Regions from separate parts of the Streptomyces siamensis genome, predicted to be linked through region 1. Evidence: riboswitches for the same ligand, from Rfam matches in the RefSeq annotation. Region 1 holds a riboswitch; each other region holds the start of a gene.

Region 1 (4,655 bases):
TCACCTGGTGGAGGACGGTAAACCTGAGAGTGACGGGTTGGTAACAGCATGTACGGAACTGACGGGACTGGAGCACCCGATGACCGGATGCGGCCGTGATCCCCGCCTGCCGTCACCGACTTCACGCGGTGCAATGACCGAAGCGCCGAATCCGGGGCGTCCGGCGGTGCCCCGGTGCTACGGGGTGCACGGGGTGGGCCGGTGACAAGCGGGACAGAGGCGTCCGATTAGGCTCCGGCCTCATGGACGTACTCATCCATCTCTTCGTCGGCCTGCACATCATCGGCATCGCCTCGCTCCTCGGTGGCTTCCTCACCCAGATGAAGGCGATGGGCCGGGGCACCGCCCGCTTCGTCCCCGCGATGCTGCACGGCGCGCTGACCATGCTGGTCACCGGTGTGGTGCTGGTCGGCCTCAACCAGGCCGACGACAACCCGGTCGACAACATCAAGATCGGCGTGAAGCTGGCCCTGCTGATCGTGATCCTGGGGCTGGTCTACGTGAAGCGGGACGACGAGCAGGTGGACAAGCGCCTCTTCGGGCTCGTCGGCCTGCTGACGACCGCCAACATCTTCATCGCCGTCCTCTGGACCTGAGCGCGCAGCGGCCCCGGCAGGGCAGATGCCCGAGCGCGGCGAAGGCATGAGCGCGGCGAAGGCACGAGCGCTGCTAAGGCATGAGCGTGGCGAAGGCACGAGCGCGGCGAAGGGGCGCCCGCCGTCCGCTCACGCCCGCTCGAACGCCGTCGCGGCCCGGGCGGCCCCCACCGCGGCGGCCAGCCACGCCGCCACCGCGATCCACAGCAGCGCGTCCCCCCATCCCCTGAGCCAGGGGTGGCCGAGCGCGGACGACACGGTCAGGGTGGCCACCGCCGTCATTCCCATCGGGAAGACCGTCGCCCAGCGTCGTACGTCGTAGCGCGGGCGCGGCCAGATCAGCTCCGAGACGACGAGGACGCAGTACCAGGCGACCGCGAGGACCAGCACGGCGACGGTCACGGTGCGCAGGACGCTCTGGTCGTCGTCGTTCCACAGGTACGGGTTCACGTGGTGCGCCGCGACGAGCTTGGCCCCGGCCAGCGCCGAGATGGCGAGCGCGCCGCCCGCCACCCACTGGTCCCCGGCCCCCCGCGCCACCTCGCGGATGTCGAAGTGCGCGTACGCCACCCCGTACAGCACGAGACCGAGCCAGAACAGCACGAGCGCGGCGTGCGCGAGCCACTTCGGGCCGACGGCCGCGGCGAGCGTGGCGGCCAGCACGGCGAGCCCCTGCGTGGCCACGCAGACGAGGAACACGCCGCCCGGCATCCGGTGCTTCCAGTGCCGTACGACGCACCACAGCAGCACGGGCCAGAGCACGGCCGACAGGGCGAGCAGGGCCTCGGCGACGACCTGCCATCCGAGGGCGGACAGGCGTGTCCCGAGCACGGTGGTGGCCGCGACGGCGGTGAGGCCGGCCGGCGTGTACGCCTCTCCCACCCAGCGCGGCCGTTCCCGCAGCAGCCGCAGGACGAAGTCCGCGGCGAGCCCGACCCAGGCCACGCAGGCCAGGACCAGCGCGATACGGGACAGCGTCTCGTGGTCGGCCATGTGCAGCCCGACCGAGACGATGCCCGTGGCCATCACGGCGGCACCGGCGGCGGGCGGGTGCTCCGCCCACCAGGCGCGGAGCTGGGAGAAGGCTGGCATGCGGACGATGCTATGGACCGACGGGGGAGTTGCCCGTGGGGCACGCGCGCGGGGCGCCCGATAGGCCCCACGCGCGCATGCCCGGCACCGAGCGCCGTCCGCGGGACGGCCTACGCCGGGCGCACCACGCTGTGGATCGCCGACGTGCCGTCGTAGTAGATCGACTCCTCGCGCACGTACGCGCCCGGCTTCGGCGCGTGGATCATCATGCCGTTGCCGATGTAGAGGCCGACGTGGCTGATGTCGTCGTAGAAGAACACCAGGTCACCGGGCTGCGCGTCGGAGAGGGAGACGGTCGTGCCCGCGTTCACCTGGTCGTAGGTGACGCGCGGGAGCGAGACCCCGGCGGCCTTCCAGGCGGCCTGCGTGAAGCCCGAGCAGTCGTACGAGTCCGGTCCGGTGGCGCCCCACACGTACGGCTTGCCGATCTGGGTGCGGGCGAAGGCGACCGCCTTGTCCGCCTTCGCCGTGGACGACGAACCCGTGGTCGTCGAGCCGGTGGAGCCCGTCGAGCCGGTGCTGGTGTCGCCGGACGACGACTCCTGCGCGGCCGCCTTCTTCGCGGCCTCGGCGGCGGCCTGCTGCTTCGCCAGTTCCGCCGCCTTGCGCGCGGCCTCCTCCTGCTTCTTCTTCTCGATCGCGGCGAGCCGGGCCTTCTCCTCCGCGGTCAGCTTCGAGAGCAGGTCACGCGCCTCGGTGAGCTTCGTCTGGACGTCGGCCTTGGACTTCTTGAGCGCGTCCTGCGAGGAGGACAGCGTCTCCAGGCTCTTGGCGGCCTCCGTGCGCTTCTTCGTGGTGGCGGCCTGCTCGGTGGTGTAGTCGTCGACGGCCGCCTTCTGGCGGGTGGTCAGACGGTTCATCAGCTGGGTCTGGTCGAAGTAGTCCTGCGGGTCGTCGGCGAGCAGGAGGGTCGCGGTGTCGGGGGCGGCGGCCCCGGTGCGGTACTGCGCGGCCGCGAACGAACCCAGTTCCTCACGCGCCGAGTTGAGCTTCTCGGTGCGCTTGGCGACGTCGTCGCGCAGGGCGTCGACGCGCTCCTGCTGCTTGGCTGTCTTCTCCCTGGTCGCGTTGTACTTCTCGGTGGCCGTCTCGGCCTGGTGGTAGAGGTCGTTGACCTTCTTCTCGACTTCTTCGAGGCTCGGCCTGGGCTCGGCGGAGGGGGACGCGTTCGCCGTCTGGGAGAGCAGGGCCACGGAGGTGAGGGCGGCCGTCGCGAGAGCGGGGGTGCGTATGCCTGCCATACGCGAACCCGCGGGACGCCATTTGCGGTGCGACGCCAAGAGAGGCGACTCCTTCCGTCATCCGCCTACCGAGTTAGCTGTCGGGTTCGGGCGGGTGCATCCGGAAGGTTTGCCCTACGGTCCTTGCCCCACAAGGCAGTTGGACCGATTCACCCCAAGGTCGGTGGGTCCCCGGTTCCGGCCGCCGCGAAGGCAGGCCGAATTCGGCGGAGGCCACACGGCCCGGCGACGTTCGCCGGTGGGGGTCGAGCGGCCTGTGCGGCACGCTAGCCAATTCGTGTGGCTGCTGTGAAGGTTGATGTGCGATATGCCCGATACATTTTCGTGACCTTGGCCATGAGAAGCGTCACTCTCACCGATCGTGGTCCGGAGGATCTGGAGGGTGACAGGGGTTAAGGGGGTGTCGGTGGGGGGCGGGACGCGCCGCGGGGGTTCTGAAGGTGATGTGCGTCACGGCGGAGCGGCGGAGATGGCGGAGGTGGCGGAGGCGGCGGGGAGGGGTCTTCGGGGCCGGCGCCGATGCCGGGGCAGGGCACGGGGCTCGCGGAGTCCAGGCGGGGGGCGAGGGACTCACGGAGCCGGGCGGGCGGGTGATGGGGTCGGCGGACCCGGGAGTGGACCCGGGAGTGGACCCGGGAGGGGCGGGCCGGGCTCACGGAGGCCGGTCCGGGAAGATCATCGGCTTCCATGAGGCACCGCGGAGACGGACGGACACCCCGATCGGGGCGGACTTTCCGGGGCGGCGGCCGGTTGTCGGTGGGGCGGCCTAGACTCGGAGAGCGATGAGCAGCCTCTTTGACGACAGCTTCCTGGCGGACCTCAAGCCCTCCGGGGCCCACGAGGAAGAGCCCCCGCCGCCGCCCGAGGACGAGGCGCCGGAGCCGATTCCGGACGACCTGTTCGGCGGCCGCTTCGACCTGCCCCCGGCCCGGGACGCGTACTACCGCGACGGCGCGCACCGCCCTGCCCTGGACCCGGCGACGCTGCTCGACGGACTGAACGAGAATCAGCGCGCCGCCGTCGTCCACTCCGGCTCCCCGCTGCTCATCGTGGCCGGCGCGGGTTCGGGCAAGACCCGCGTGCTCACCCACCGGATCGCCCATCTGCTGGCCGAGCGGCACGTCCACCCCGGCCAGATCCTCGCGATCACCTTCACGAACAAGGCCGCGGGCGAGATGAAGGAGCGCGTCGAGCAGCTCGTCGGCCCGCGCGCGGGCGCGATGTGGGTGATGACCTTCCACAGCGCCTGCGTCCGCATCCTGCGCCGCGAGAGCAAGAAGCTCGGCTTCACGTCGTCCTTCTCGATCTACGACGCCGCCGACAGCAAGCGTCTGATGGCCCTGGTCTGCCGCGACCTGGACCTCGACCCCAAGCGCTTCCCGCCGAAGTCCTTCAGCGCCAAGATCTCGAACCTGAAGAACGAGCTGATCGACGAGGAGGACTTCGCGAACCAGGCCGCCGACGGCTTCGAGAAGACCCTCGCGCAGGCCTACGCGCTCTACCAGTCGCGCCTCCGCGAGGCCAACGCGCTCGACTTCGACGACCTGATCATGACGACGGTCAATCTGCTGCGCGCCTTCCCGGACGTCGCCGAGCACTACCGCCGCCGCTTCCGCCACGTCATGGTCGACGAGTACCAGGACACCAACCACGCGCAGTACGCCCTGGTCAGGGAGCTGGTGGGGCCCGCCGACAGCGACCCCGGCGAGCTGTGCGTCGTGGGTGA
Region 2 (4,655 bases), on a different contig from region 1:
GGGCCCGGCACTACTTGGTGCGCCGGGTGCTCGGCCCGCTCGGAGCCTGGTGGCTGCGCGACCGCTTCGAGGGCAAGGTCGAGGTCCGTGAGGTCCAGCGGATCGTCCGCGCCCAGGTGCGCGAGGGCAGCCCCGTCCTGACCGTCCGGACCCATGGGGGCCGGGCCGAGGAACTCTTCGCCGACCACGTCGTCGCGGCGACCGGCTATCGCGTCGACGTCGCGGCGATGGACTTCCTCGGGCACGAGCTGCGCACCGAACTGGCGGTCAGCCGCGGCACCCCGAGGCTGGGCGCGGGCTACCGCTCCTCCGTCCGAGGCCTGTACTTCACCGGGCTGCCGGCGGCGGCCTCGTACGGGCCGGTGATGCGGTTCGTGTGCGGGACGGAGTTCGCCTCGCCCCGGCTGGCCGGACATCTGGCCGCCGCACACAGGTGAGTTGGGGCGAGGTGCGCTGCGGGCGAAGCGGCGCACCTCGCCCTTGCGTGGCTGTGGAGAAGGGCGCCTCCGTGTACCGCGCGCACGGGTTGTACGGCGAACTGCCCCTGCCGTCCGGACGGTGAAGGGCGTTGCGGGCGGGATACCGGACGTCGTCCGGTTCACGGCGGGCCGTTGAGTCGTGCGATCCGTATTCTTCGGATCATGGCCGCTCCGACTGCATATTCACTCATCGCCACTGACCTGGACGGAACGCTGCTGCGCGGCGACGACACCCTCTCCGACCGGTCGCGGGCCGCGCTGGCGAGGGTGGCCGAGGCGGGTGCCCGGCATCTCGTGGTGACGGGCCGTCCCGCACCGAGGGTGCGACCGCTGCTGGACGAACTCGGCGGCGAGGGACTGGCGGTGTGCGGTCAGGGAGCGCAGCTGTACGACGCCGGGGCGGACCGGATGCTGTGGTCGGTGACCCTGGACAGGGAACTGGCGGAGACGGCGCTCGGCAAGATCGAGGCGGAAGTCGGCCTGCTGTACGCGGCGGTGGACCAGGACGGCGTGGACGGGCTGACCTTGATCGAGCCGGGCTACGTGATGCCCCACCCGACGCTCCCGGCGGTACGGGTGCGGCGGCGCGACGACCTGTGGACGGAGCCCATCAGCAAGGTGCTGCTCCGTCACCCTTCCCTGACCGACGACGAGTTGGCCTCGGCGGCACGGTCGGTGGTCGGTTCGCTGGCGACGGTCACCATGTCGGGGCCGGGTACCGTCGAACTCCAGCCATGCGGCGTGACCAAGGCGACGGGTCTCGCCCTCGCCGCGGCGCACCTCGGTCTCGCGCCCGCCGAGACCCTCGCCTTCGGCGACATGCCCAATGACATCCCCATGTTCGACTGGGCGGCCCGTGGGATCGCCATGGCCAACGCGCATCCGGAACTGAAGGCGGTGGCCGACGAGGTGACCTTGTCGAACGAGGACGACGGCATCGCGGTCGTGCTGGAACGGCTCTTCGGGGTGTAGACGCAACCGAAGAAACGGAACAAATCAGAGAAGTCTGAGAAAGACGGACAAAAATACCGATTCGGGGCGCGTGCGGAAGTCCGCCCGCGCCCCGAATCGGCGATGTGCCGCTGTCGCCGGGTCAGTACGCTCCGTTGACGTTGTCGATCGAGCCGTACTTCGCCGCGGCGTAGTTGCAGGCGGCCGTGATGTTCGCGACCGGGTCGTACGGGTCCATCGAGGTGCCGGGGACGTGGTACGCCTTGAAGGTGGGGTCGATCACCTGGAGGAGGCCCTTCGAGGGGATGCCGGCCTTGGCGTTGGAGTCCCAGTTGTTGATGGCGCGGGGGTTGCCGGAGGACTCGCGCATCACGTTGCGGTGGATGCCGTTGTACGTGCCGGGTATGCGCTTCTTGGCCATGATGTCCAGGGAGTGCTTGATCCAGCCGTCGAGGTTGTTGGCGTACGTCTTGCCGGAGGAGGGGGCCGCTGCCGCCGGTGCGGCCTTGGTGAGCGGGGACACCACGCCGGTCGCGAGGTTCTTCGTGCCCACCGTCAGCACCAGTCCCGGGCGCAGGTGGGCGGCGTCGGGGCCGATGACGGCCTTGTTGGCGTCGTACAGCGCCTGCCAGCCACCGCTCGACGGGTTCTTCTTCGCGACGCTCTGGAGGGTGTCACCGGCGACCACGGTGTAGGTGAGGAGCTGCACCTGGGGGACGGTCGCCCGGACGGTCTGCGTCGCGGTGGCGGCCTGGGCGCCGGTGGCGCTCAGGAGGGGGAGTGCGAGGGCGACTCCGCCCACACCGGCGGCGAGCACGCCACGGGTGATGAGGGGGCTGGTCCTGAAGCGGCGGTTCATGAGTCGTCCGGACATGGCGGTTTCCTCTCCTGCGCCTGCGAGGTGAGCTGTCGGGTTCGGGCGGGGAGGTGCCCGGCCGCGCTCTCTGTGCGGCTTGACCCCTAGTCGTTCCGGTTTGTCTGGATCGACGGCTTTTCTGGGTCCCCCGCTCCTGCCGTGTGTGCGTGGGTGGGTGGGTCCGGGCGGCGGCAGGATTCGGCGATCCGCCCGGGATCGACGTGAACGTATGCGAGAGCACATGTCGGGAACAAGGGCTGAATTTCGGACGAAGATCGCTTTCGCCTGATTAAGGCAGTGTCGATACGTCCGATTCAACCGGAATTGGATCCTCAACTTGCCTTTAGCAAAGGGATCCTGTGAAGACGGCGTAAATTCCCGGTCGAGGGTGCACGTGACCCAACTCACGAGACCAAGGCCAACTAAAGCGGCAAGACCGGCAACTCGGACATCACGCCTCGGTGGCCTATCGGTACGAGTAGGTACAACTCGGACATCAGGGCGTGGCGGGCCGGAGGGTATAAGTCGGGCAACTCGGGCAGGCCGCAGGGGTTTCCGTGGGGCAGGGCGGTCGTGCGTCCGGCCGCCCCGGCGGGCAGGGCCGGAGCGTCGGCGGGCCTAGCCCGACGTGCGCGGGATCCGCTTCTGCCACGTCCGGTGGAAGACCACCTCGTCGCCGTCCCTGCAGATGACCTCGTCGGAGGCGATGAACTCCCTTTCGGAGCAGGTGAGTTCCGACCGCGTCGTCACCCGGGCGTCCCAGGCGAGGTCAGGGCGGTGGAAGCGGACCGACCAGGCCGAGCGGGCGCGCGCCGACAAGGGGCCGGACTCGTCGATCGTGTACGACTCCCCGACGTCCTCGGTGACTTCGAGGCCGTCCGGGTGGATATGGGTGCCTTCGTGACGGAGGTCGGTCTCCAGACGCCACTCGCCCTTGGCGACGTCGTGCACGAGGAGCCGTTCGGGGCGCGGCTCGTCCAGCGTCGCGGGGGAGGCCGCCCCGAGGGGTGCGGACTGCTCCGGCTCCTCGAAGGCGATCGCCGGGTCCGACTCCCGTGCCCTCACCGGGAGTTCGAGGACGCCGGCCGCCGGGTCCAGGGTGAAGCCGGTCTCCGGACCGGGCTGGGGCCAGACCCACGGCCAGTACGCGGAGGAGACGGCGAGCCGGACGTGATGCCCGGGCGGGAACGCGTGACCGATGGGGTCCAGCTCGACGAGCACGTCCTCCGTCGCGCCCGGCACCCATGCCGTCGCCCGGTCGCTGCCGTGGCGCGCCGACAGATTCAGCACGCCCCGGGTGACGAGCGTCGAGGCGCCGTCGGGAGCCACGTCGCACAGCCTGGCGATCACCTGGCCCCGGGGGGAGTGCGAGGTCAGCCGCAGCCGGACCGCCGGGCGGCCCAGGACCCAGGTCTCCTCCGTGACCTCGAACTCGAAGCAGACCGACCGGGCGTCCTCCTCCCGCTGGTCCGGGGGCAGGTCGGCGTCGTGGCCGCGTGGGACGGTGCGGCCCGCGTCCACCCCGGTGTGCTGCGGTGAGCGCACCGCCACCGGGTCGCCCTGGAGCGCGTATGTGACCCGGGTCACGGAGGGCGACGGCCAGACGGGATCACCCACCCAGCGGCCGGTGATCACCGGATACGTCGTCGCCGGGGGACGCGCGTCCATGACGTACGAGCGCAGGAGCGGTTCCGTCATGATGCCGCCGGGGCCGGGGCCGGGGCCGGGGCCCGTCCCGGGCGTCGTCGGGGTGCGCAGCCAGTGGTCCCACCAGCGCAGGGTCTCCTGGAGGAAGCCGATCGCCGGGCCGGGCGGCCGGTCCCGGTCGGGATAGTGGTGCGACCACGGGCCGATCACTCCGCGTACGCGATCGGGTGGCAGGTGCTCGACCAGACGCAGCACCGTGTCGCGGTACGGGTCGTGCCAGCCGCCGACCGCCAGGACCGCCGCCCGGATCGCTCCGTAGTTCTCGCGGACGCTCCCGTGGCGCCAGTACGCATCCCGGGTCTGGTGCTCCAGCCAGGTGTGGACCGGTGGCTCCACCGCCTGGAGCCGCTTCACCCACATGTCCCGCCACATCACCTCGCCCACGTGCGCCGGGTCCGGGGGAAGGGCGGCGGAGGCGAGCGTCGCGGCCGACCTGGCGTGCAGGCCGGCGGCCCGTACGGAACCTCCTGCGTAGTGGACGTCGTTGTCGTAGCGGTCGTCCGTCGAGCAGACCGCGACGACCGCCTTGAGCGGCTCGGGTGCGAGGGCCGCGATCCGGAGAGAGTCGAAGCCGCCCCAGGAGATGCCGAACATGCCGACGCTTCCCGTGCACCAGGGCTGGGCGGCCAGCCAGTTGACCACCTCCACGCCGTCGTCCAGCT
Region 3 (4,655 bases), on a different contig from region 1:
CGCCCCGACAACCGCGCGGTGCTCGTCTACGAGCCGCTCGCCGAGGCCCCTCAGGCCGCCGAAACCACCGACGAAGACGAGGAGTCGGCGAAGTGACCGAGCTCGCGAGCATGGATTTCCACCCGCAGCCCCAGGCGGGCGAGGCCAAGCCCTGGGCGTTCCCGGCCCCCGAGCGCGGCACGCTGGACAACGGCCTGACGGTGCTGCGCTGCCACCGCCCCGGTCAGCAGGTCGTCGCCGTCGAGGTGCTGCTCGCGGCGCCCCTGGAGGCCGAGCCGACCGGTCTGGACGGCGTCGCCACCATCATGGCGCGGGCCTTCTCCGAGGGCACGGACAAGCACTCCGCCGAGGAGTTCGCCGCGGAGCTGGAGCGCTGCGGCGCCACGCTCGACGCGCACGCGGACCACCCCGGCGTGCGTCTGTCGCTCGAAGTCCCCGTCTCCCGCCTGCCCAAGGCGCTCGGTCTGCTGGCCGACGCCCTGCGGGCACCGGCGTTCGAGGACAGCGAGGTCGAGCGGCTGGTGCGCAACCGGCTGGACGAGATCCCGCACGAGTCGGCCAACCCGGCCCGCCGCGCCGCCAAGGAGCTCTCCAAGGAGCTCTTCCCGTCGACCTCGCGCATGTCGCGCCCGCGGCAGGGCACCGAGGAGACCGTCGAGAACATCGACTCGGCGGCCGTGCGCGCCTTCTACGAGAAGCACGTGCGTCCCGCGACCGGGACCGCGGTCATCGTCGGTGACCTCACCGGCGTCGACGTCGACGAACTGCTCGGCGACACGCTCGGCTCCTGGACCGGCTCGTCCGCCGAGCCGCGCCCGGTGCCGCCGGTGAGCGCCGACGACACGGGCCGCGTGATCATCGTCGACCGGCCCGGTGCCGTGCAGACGCAGCTGCTCATCGGCCGTGTGGGGGCCGACCGGCACGACCGTGTGTGGCCCGCCCAGGTGCTCGGCACCTACTGCCTCGGCGGCACCCTCACCTCGCGTCTGGACCGGGTCCTGCGCGAGGAGAAGGGATACACCTACGGCGTACGGGCGTTCGGCCAGGTCCTGCGGGCCGCGCCGTCGTCCTCCGCGGGCACCACGGGCGTGGCGATGCTCGCCATCAGCGGCTCCGTGGACACCCCGAACACGGGTCCGGCGCTCGACGACCTGTGGAAGGTGCTGCGCACCCTCGCCGCCGAGGGTCTGACCGACGCCGAGCGGGACGTCGCCGTGCAGAACCTGGTCGGTGTGGCGCCCCTCAAGTTCGAGACCGCGGCGGCCGTGGCGAGCACACTCGCGGACCAGGTCGAGCAGTTCCTGCCCGACGACTACCAGGCGACGCTGTATCAGCAGCTGGCCGCGACGGGCACCGTGGAGGCAACGGCGGCCGTCGTGAACGCCTTCCCGGTGGACCGGCTGGTGACGGTGCTGGTGGGCGACGCCGAGAAGATCAAGGAGCCCGTCCAGGCCCTCGGAATCGGTGAAGTGACCGTCGTGACGGCCGAGTAGAGCGGCGCGACATCTCGGAGGCCCAGGTGGCGCATACGTCACCTGGGCCTCGCTTTGTCCGGACTCCCTTCTCGATTTGTCCGTATTGGTGGAGAGGTTGCCTGTCTGCCCTGTGGCATGCACTACAAAAACCGTGATCCGTTTGTTGTTCGAAAGGCGCCCCGTCTAGCGTCGATCCGGCTGTTCGCCAGGCAGTGCGCCGCGCCCGCGGCACCGGACAGTCATCGCCGAGTCCCCGTACGGCGCGAGCCAGGGGAGCCGGGGACCCATACGCAGTCCCTGGGGTGAATCGGACGCCCTCCCGGAGGGGGTCCGTAGGAGACCTTCCTGCTCCGAACCCGTCAGCTAACCCGGTAGGCGAGAGGGAAGGAAAGGACCAGCCCCTACATGGCGTTCACCTGTGGCACCGGGAAGCATCGTCGTCCGAGCCGCGTGAAGCGCACCACCACGAACGCCGTCGGCGTCGCGGCGCTCACCACCACCGGCGTCGTCGGGGCGCTGGCCGCACCCGCGCTCGCCGCGGAGACCTCCGTCGAGCAGACCGGACTGACTCCGGTCGTCTCCCTCGGCGACTCGGTAGCCGAGCAGATCGACGAGCAGGCCGTGGCGCAGCAGCGCGCCGCCGACGAGGCCACGGCGCTGAAGAAGGCCGAGGAGGCCGCCCGCAAGCGGGCCGCCGAGGAGGCCAAGAAGAAGCGTGAGGCCAAGGAGCGCGCCGCCCGCGAGGCCGAGCGCAAGCGCCTCAACTCCTTCGTCCTGCCGATCACCGGCTCGTACGTCTCCACGGGCTACAAGACCGGTGGCAGCCTCTGGTCCTCCGGCAGCCACACCGGCGTCGACTTCCACGCGGCGTCCGGCACCCCGGTCCACGCCGTCGGCTCGGGCACGGTCGTCACGGCCGGCTGGGGCGGCGCCTACGGCAACCAGGTCGTGATCAAGATGCACGACGGCACGTACACCATGTACGGCCACCTGTCGTCCATCGGCGTCTCCGTCGGCCAGGCGGTCACCCCGGGGCAGCAGATAGCCCTCTCCGGGTCCACCGGGAACACCACCGGACCGCACCTTCACTTCGAGGCCCGTACGACCGCGGAGTACGGCTCGGACATGGACCCCGTCGGCTACCTCCGCGCGCGCGGTGTGAGCGTCTGACGCACCTCGGCCCGCGGGGCACGGACGCCCGGCGCGCCGCCGCTCGCGCGGTGTGAACCTCCGACGTCCGCTCCGCGACTTCTTCACGACTTTGGATGCCCCGGCTCACCGAGCCGGGGCATCGTCGTTTCGGCCGGGCATCTGTCCAAAAAATATCCATGGATTCCGGCCTCCCGTCGGAAATTCCGGCTGCCTGCAATAGAGTCACTGAACAGGCGTCAATCGATGGCGTTTCGCGGGCATTAAAGCGGAGGTCCGGTCATGCGTATTCCGGCGCACTCGGTATGCACGGCGATCCGTGACGACATCGTCTCGGGCGTCTACGAGCGCGGCAGCCGGCTCACCGAGGAACTGCTCGCCCGCCGCTACGGCGTCTCGCGTGTCCCCGTGCGCGAAGCGCTGCGCACGCTGGAGGCCGAGGGCTTCGTCGTCACCCGGCGGCACGCGGGCGCGTGTGTCGCGGAGCCGACCGAGCAGGAGGCGTCGGACCTGCTGGAGATGCGGATGCTGCTGGAGCCGCTGGCCGCGGCACGGGCCGCCCAGCGCCGGACCGAGGCCCATCTGAAGGTGCTCCGGGGCCTGGTCAGGCTCGGTCAGGAGCGCGCCAGGAGGGGGCACAGCGAGGATCTGCGCTCCTTGGGAGGCTGGTTCCACGAGACCCTCGCGCAGGCCTCCGGCAGCCCGGCGCTGACGTCCACGCTCGCGCAGCTGCGGCACAAGATCGCCTGGATGTACACCGTGGAGGTGCCGGCCGGCCCGGCGGAGTCCTGGGCGGAGCACGGCGGGATCGTGGACGCCGTCGCGCGGGGCGACAGCGAGCGGGCGCGGTCGATCACGGCTCTGCACGCGGAGCGTGCGACGGCCGCGCACCGGCTCCGTTTTCCCGGCGGCGGGGACCGGGCGGAGCGTGTGAGGACTTCGCAACATCCCGTAAACATGACGGGCGTGCGGCATTAACACGGGCACCGTATACAAAGATGAGTAATTCGCGGGGGATTATTTCTGCTGCCCGGAAACGGGAAAAGCAAAGGGCTCGTCCGAGATTCTCGGACGAGCCCTTCGGCGGATGTGCGGGACGGCGTTCTTTCGCCTCTCGGGGCGAAGTCCGCCGTCGCCGGCAATGCGATCAGACAGTCTCCGGGAGCTCCTCGAGCCCCTCGGCGACCAGCTTGGCAAGGCGGTCGAGGGCGGCGTCCGCACCCTCGGCGTCGGAGGCGAGGACGATCTCCTCGCCGCCCTGGGCACCCAGGCCGAGGACCGCGAGCATGGAGGCCGCGTTGACGGGGTTCCCGTCGGCCTTGGCGATCGTCACGGGGATGCCGGAGGCCGTGGCGGCCCGGACGAAGATGGAGGCGGGGCGGGCGTGGAGGCCCTCAGCCCAGCCGACGTTGACGCGGCGCTCAGCCATGTGATGCTGCCCTTCAGGTGTTCAGGGTTGTCTAGACCAGTGTCCCATAACGTGAAGACTGCCCGGAGCGGTCCGGAGTCCCGTCCCGAGTGTCGCCGGATCGCGGCCTCGATCCGGCTTCCGTCCTCCACAGACTGCCGCGCGCCGTTGTCGGACGCGAGCCGTACTCTGGGGCCCATGCAGACCTCGCCGGACGGGCACGCGTACCCCGCTCACTGGGAAGCCGACGTGGTGCTGCGCGACGGCGGCACCGCCCGCATCAGGCCCATCACCGTCGATGACGCCGAGCGCCTGGTCAGCTTCTACGAGCAGGTGTCCGACGAGTCGAAGTACTACCGCTTCTTCGCGCCGTATCCGCGCCTGTCCGCGAAGGACGTCCACCGCTTCACGCACCACGACTTCGTGGACAGGGTGGGTCTCGCGGCCACAGTGGGCGGCGAGTTCATCGCCACCGTACGCTACGACCGCATCAATGCCGACGGCCTGCCCGCGTCCGCCCCCGCCGACGAGGCCGAGGTCGCCTTCCTCGTCCAGGACGCCCACCAGGGCCGCGGTGTCGCCTCGGCCCTCCTCGAACACATCGCGGCCGTGGCCCGTGAGCG
Region 4 (4,655 bases), on a different contig from region 1:
GAGAAGGACTCCGCGCCGATCGGGGCGATCATGAACTCCTGGATGTCCACGTTGGAGTCGGCGTGCGAGCCGCCGTTCAGGATGTTCATCATCGGAACGGGCAGCAGGTGCGCGTTCGGGCCGCCCAGGTAGCGGAAGAGGGGGAGGTCGGACGCCTCGGAGGCGGCGTGCGCGACGGCGAGCGAGACGCCGAGGATGGCGTTGGCGCCGAGCGAGCCCTTGTTGTCGGTGGCGTCCAGGTCGAACATCGCCTGGTCGATCAGGCGCTGCTCGGTGGCGTCGTAGCCGACGAGCTCCGGGCCGATCTGCTCGATGACGGCGAGGACGGCCTTCTCGACACCCTTGCCCTGGTAGCGGTTGGGGTCACCGTCGCGGAGCTCGATGGCCTCGAAGGCACCGGTGGAGGCGCCGGACGGGACGGCGGCACGACCGGTGCTGCCGTCGTCGAGGCCGACCTCGACCTCGACCGTGGGGTTGCCTCGGGAGTCCAGGATTTCCCGGGCTACGACGACGTCGATGGACGGCACGAGCATCTCCTTCTGGGATGTGACGCGGGTACGCCGGACACCGGGCCCGGCACGGCGCGGAGCCTGGGACGGCTTCGCGACATGAGCCTAACCGCCCCGGGGGGATCGGCCAGCCTGACGACCACCCCTTGAGCAGAACCGAGCGTAAATTGTTTCCGAACGGAACAAAAACCTGCCCCGTACATGAATACCGCCCCGCACGAAAAGCCCCGCCCCGGCGCGTGCGGGGGAACACGTGCCGGGGCGGGGAGCCCGTGGGGACGGGGGGACCCTCACGAGACCTCCGGTGCGGAGACCTCTTCTATGGGAGAGCCATGGACCGGCCGAGGCCTTTCGGGGACCGGTGCCGGACCGCGACCGGCGGCGCGGGGCCGGACCGGACGGCGTGGACGCCGGTCCGGACCGCACACGGCCGATGGGGGCGCGGACGCAGGTGGGGGCTGCGGTCGCGGACGGACGCACGGCGGCCGGTGGGGGGCGCGGCCGCCGCGCGAGGGCCGGTCAGCCGAGGTGCAGCTGCTGGCCCGGGAAGATGAAGTCGGCGTCGTCGACGATGTCCTTGTTCAGCTTGAACAGCTGCTGCCAGCCACCCTTGACGTGCTTCTTCTCGGCGATGGAGCTGAGGGTGTCGCCCTTGACGACCTTGTACTCGCCGTCACCCTTCTTGACCTTCTCGCCGGTCGGGGTGGTGACGGTCTCCTTGGCGGCCGGGCGCTCGGCCGAACGTGAGGCGGGCTGCTCCGTCGTACGGGTGGTGGTGCTCGGGGTGCTCGACGCGGAGTCGGCACTGCCGCCGTTGTACGTGGCGTTCGACAGGCCCGTGCCGCAGGTCGGCCAGGCGCCCTTGCCCTGCGCGGCGAGAACCTTCTCACCGACGGCTATCTGCTGGGCCTTGGAGGCCTTGTCGGCGGTGGAGGCGTAGGCGGTGCCTCCGTACGCGGCCCAGGTGGAGGCCGCGAACTGCAGGCCGCCGTAGTAGCCGTTGCCGGTGTTGATGGCCCAGTTGCCGCCGGCCTCGCACTGGGCGACGGCGTCCCACTCGGACGCGGTGGCGGCGGAGGCGTTGCCGGCGGCCATCAGCGGAGCGGCGATGGCGACACCGGTGACACCGGCGAGGGCGGCGACACGTGCGGCCTTGGAAGGACGACGGTGCTTGCCCTTGTCGGAAAACAGCATGGAGGATCCCCTCACCGACGCCTGCGAGGTGAGCTGTCGGGTTCGGGCGGGTGAGTGCCCGGCCGCGCGCTCCAGCGCTCGGCTCCACCCCTAGCCGCTCCCGGTTCAACAACCGTTCGCGGCACTTACCTTGGGTCCCCCGCTCCTGCCCACGGCGCTTGACGCGTCGACTGTTCCCGTACGGCCGTCGGCAGGATTCGGCGTTGCGACCGTCGGGGCCCGCTGTGGCGAGCGATCACGACCGTAGGCATGCGGTCGACGGAATTCCAAAGACGATCAGGGCCTCTGAGACTCATCTCTCACTCGCACCAAACCGGACATTCCACGGCGAACCGTGACGCGAACTCCCGCTACTTTTCGCCCGATTCGGCATCAACTGCAAGGCTCTGACCGGGGAGGATGAGGTCGGGGTCGGCGCCGACCGTCTTCTTGTTCGCGTCGTACAGCCCGGACCATCCGCCCGGCAGGTCGAGGGCGTCGGCGATCGTCGAGAGGCTGTCGCCGTTGCGCACGGTGTAGGAGCCGTCGGCGGATTCACGCGAGGGGGCCGAGCCGCGGGAGGCGTGCCGCCCCGGAGTGCCGTCCTTGCGGGCGTCACCCGCGCCCTCCGTGGCGTCCTCGTCGGCGCTGTCGCCGCGGTGGCGGCCGGCTCCGGCCGTGCCGCCCTCGGACGCCTCCGAAGACTCGTCGCTCCGGCCCGACTTGTCCGATCCATCGCTCTTCGGCGTCGCCTGGTCCGAGCGGTCCGAGTCCTGGGAGTCCTCGTCGGACGAGGTGTCGGACTTGGTGGAGTTCCCGCCCTCGCGCGAGGTGTCGGTCAGGGAGGACGAACCGGACGAGAAAGAGGAGTCGGAAGAATCAGATGAAGAGGACGAACCGGACGAGTCCGAAGAACCGCCCTCGTTCGAGGAATCGTCGCCCAGGCCCGTGTCGACCTCGACGTCAGCGGAGTTCTTGCTGAGCCCGGAGAGCGGCCCGCAGGTCGGCCAGGCGGTGAGCCCCTCGCCGTCGAGGACCTTCTCCGCGATGGCTATCTGCTGCGAGCGGCTGGCCTGGTCGGCGCTCGGGGCGTAGGCGAGACCGCCGTACCTCTCCCAGTTGTCCTGGGTCAACTGAAGGCCGCCGTAGTAGCCGTTGCCGTTGTCGGCGCTCCAGGCGCCGCCGCTCTCGCACTCCGCGACCCGGTCCCACGTGGTGCCGTCGGCTGCGCTCGCGCTGGTGGCGCCGAGCAACGGGATCGCGATGGCCGATCCGGTCACTCCTGCGGCGACGATGAGGGCCGGGGCCTGACGGGGGCGACGGTGACGGCCGTTCCCGGAGAGCATGCGGAAGCCTTTCGCGTGACAGCAGGTGACTACAGCGGCTACAGCGACAGATGGGCCGCGTTGCTGGGTGAACGTATCCGCACTCGAACGCTTGTCACAAGTCGATGCAGCGCAGATCACGTGAAGATCACAGATATGACGGACCGTCATCCACTGCCGGTCGGGACGCCGTTCCGCGGCATGCCTACCTGATCGGCGTGAACTCCACCGGAAGTGTGCGCAATCCACGCATAATGAGGCCACCACGCCAGCGCAAATCGGCCGGATCCCCCGCGAGTTGCAGATCGGGCAGGCGGGCGAGGAGCGTGGCGAGCGCGGTCTGCCCCTCCAGACGGGCGAGCGGCGCGCCGAGACAGTAGTGAAGGCCGTGACCGTACCCGAGGTGCTGGTTGTCACGCCGGGACAGGTCGAGCGTGTCCGGCTGTTCGAACCGTGCGGGGTCACGGTCCGCAGCCGCCAGGACGACGAGGACGGGATCGCCGGGCGCGATGTCCTGCCCGCCGATCCGCACGGACTCCGTGGCGAACCGCCAGGTGGCGAGCTCGACCGGCCCGTCGTAGCGCAGGAGTTCCTCGACCCCGGTCTCGAGCAGTGCCCGCTCCCCCGCGGCGAGGGAGGTCTGGAGGCGGGCCCGCTGCCCGGGGTGGGTGAGGAGGGCGTAGGTGCCGTTGCCGATGAGGTTGACCGTCGTCTCGAATCCCGCGAAGAGCAGGATGAACGCCATCGCGGCGGCCTCGTTCTCGGTGAGGTGCTCGCCGTGGTCGGAGGCGCGGATGAGCCCGGAGATGAGGTCCTCGCCGGGTGCGGGGTGCTCGGGCAGCGCCTCCCGCTTGCGGTGGATGAGGTCGGCCAGATAGCCGCGCATCTTCTTGACGGACCGCGCCACCCCGCCCCTCGGCCCGCCACCGTGCCGGATCATCATGCCCGCCCAGTCCCGGAAGTCGTCCTGGTCCTCGCGGGGGACGCCGAGCAGGTCGCAGATGGCGTAGATGGGCAGCGGGAACGCGAAGTCGTGGATGAGGTCCGCGGAGCCCTCGCCCGCGAACCGGTCGATCAGCCGGTCGGTCAGTTCCTGCACGCGCGGCGCGAACTCCGCCACCCTGCGCGGGGTGAACGCCTTGCTGACCAGCCGCCGCAGCCGGGTGTGGTCCGGCGGGTCGATGTTCAGCAGATGGGTCATCAGCTCGGCCTTGCGCTCGCCCGGGATGCCCGTCTTCCCCTTGGCGTGGGCGGGTTCGTCGTGATGGGCGGGGTTCTTGGACAGCCGTTGGTCGGCGAGCGCCTGCCGGGCGTCCGTGTACCGGGTGACGAGCCAGGCCTCCACCCCGCTGGGCAGCCGGGTCCGGTGCACCGGGGCGTGCTCCCGGAGCCAGGCGTACGCCGGGTAGGGGTCGGTCGCGAACTCCCAGGTGAAGAGTTCGGGGGCGGGGCTGGCGGAGGCGTGGGGCTCGGTCACTCCCCGACGGTATCCGCAGCGCCCGGAGGTGCCGGGACCGACCGGCGGCCGGGGCGGCCGGCACGGCGCGCACCGACCGCGTGCACGCGTCCACGGCGGCGGGCGGCACGCGTCCGCGGCAGCGGGCGGCACGCGTCCGCGGCAGCGGGCGGCACGCGTCCGCGGCAGCGG

Evidence for each region. A riboswitch is a leader RNA that binds a small molecule or an ion and turns the genes downstream of it on or off. The one in region 1 is predicted to bind cyclic di-AMP.
Region 2: it holds a riboswitch for cyclic di-AMP, as region 1 does, so the genes downstream of both, ABEB03_RS09835 (transglycosylase SLT domain-containing protein) here and ABEB03_RS31640 (C40 family peptidase) in region 1, are expected to answer to the same signal.
Region 3: it holds a riboswitch for cyclic di-AMP, as region 1 does, so the genes downstream of both, ABEB03_RS30255 (M23 family metallopeptidase) here and ABEB03_RS31640 (C40 family peptidase) in region 1, are expected to answer to the same signal.
Region 4: it holds a riboswitch for cyclic di-AMP, as region 1 does, so the genes downstream of both, ABEB03_RS41630 (transglycosylase family protein) here and ABEB03_RS31640 (C40 family peptidase) in region 1, are expected to answer to the same signal.

What each region holds. Positions count from the first base shown of each region.
Region 1 covers NZ_BAABKB010000030.1:179,438-184,092, forward strand. The annotation lists gene ABEB03_RS31630 (hypothetical protein) at 243-596, shown strand; gene ABEB03_RS31635 (tellurite resistance/C4-dicarboxylate transporter family protein) at 726-1,688, opposite strand; gene ABEB03_RS31640 (C40 family peptidase) at 1,799-2,968, opposite strand; cyclic di-AMP (ydaO/yuaA leader) riboswitch at 2,976-3,148, opposite strand; gene pcrA (DNA helicase PcrA) at 3,712-4,655, shown strand, end outside.
Region 2 covers NZ_BAABKB010000003.1:189,844-194,498, forward strand. The annotation lists gene ABEB03_RS09825 (FAD-dependent oxidoreductase) at 1-437, shown strand, start outside; gene ABEB03_RS09830 (HAD family hydrolase) at 642-1,451, shown strand; gene ABEB03_RS09835 (transglycosylase SLT domain-containing protein) at 1,573-2,304, opposite strand; cyclic di-AMP (ydaO/yuaA leader) riboswitch at 2,327-2,438, opposite strand; gene ABEB03_RS09840 (CocE/NonD family hydrolase) at 2,905-4,655, opposite strand, start outside.
Region 3 covers NZ_BAABKB010000029.1:80,949-85,603, reverse strand. The annotation lists gene ABEB03_RS30265 (M16 family metallopeptidase) at 1-96, shown strand, start outside; gene ABEB03_RS30260 (M16 family metallopeptidase) at 93-1,493, shown strand; cyclic di-AMP (ydaO/yuaA leader) riboswitch at 1,709-1,868, shown strand; gene ABEB03_RS30255 (M23 family metallopeptidase) at 1,881-2,645, shown strand; gene ABEB03_RS30250 (GntR family transcriptional regulator) at 2,907-3,602, shown strand; gene ABEB03_RS30245 (HPr family phosphocarrier protein) at 3,772-4,053, opposite strand; gene ABEB03_RS30240 (bifunctional acetate--CoA ligase family protein/GNAT family N-acetyltransferase) at 4,231-4,655, shown strand, end outside.
Region 4 covers NZ_BAABKB010000046.1:11-4,665, reverse strand. The annotation lists gene eno (phosphopyruvate hydratase) at 1-533, opposite strand, end outside; gene ABEB03_RS41630 (transglycosylase family protein) at 1,029-1,703, opposite strand; cyclic di-AMP (ydaO/yuaA leader) riboswitch at 1,707-1,870, opposite strand; gene ABEB03_RS41625 (transglycosylase family protein) at 2,054-3,028, opposite strand; gene ABEB03_RS41620 (cytochrome P450 family protein) at 3,213-4,484, opposite strand.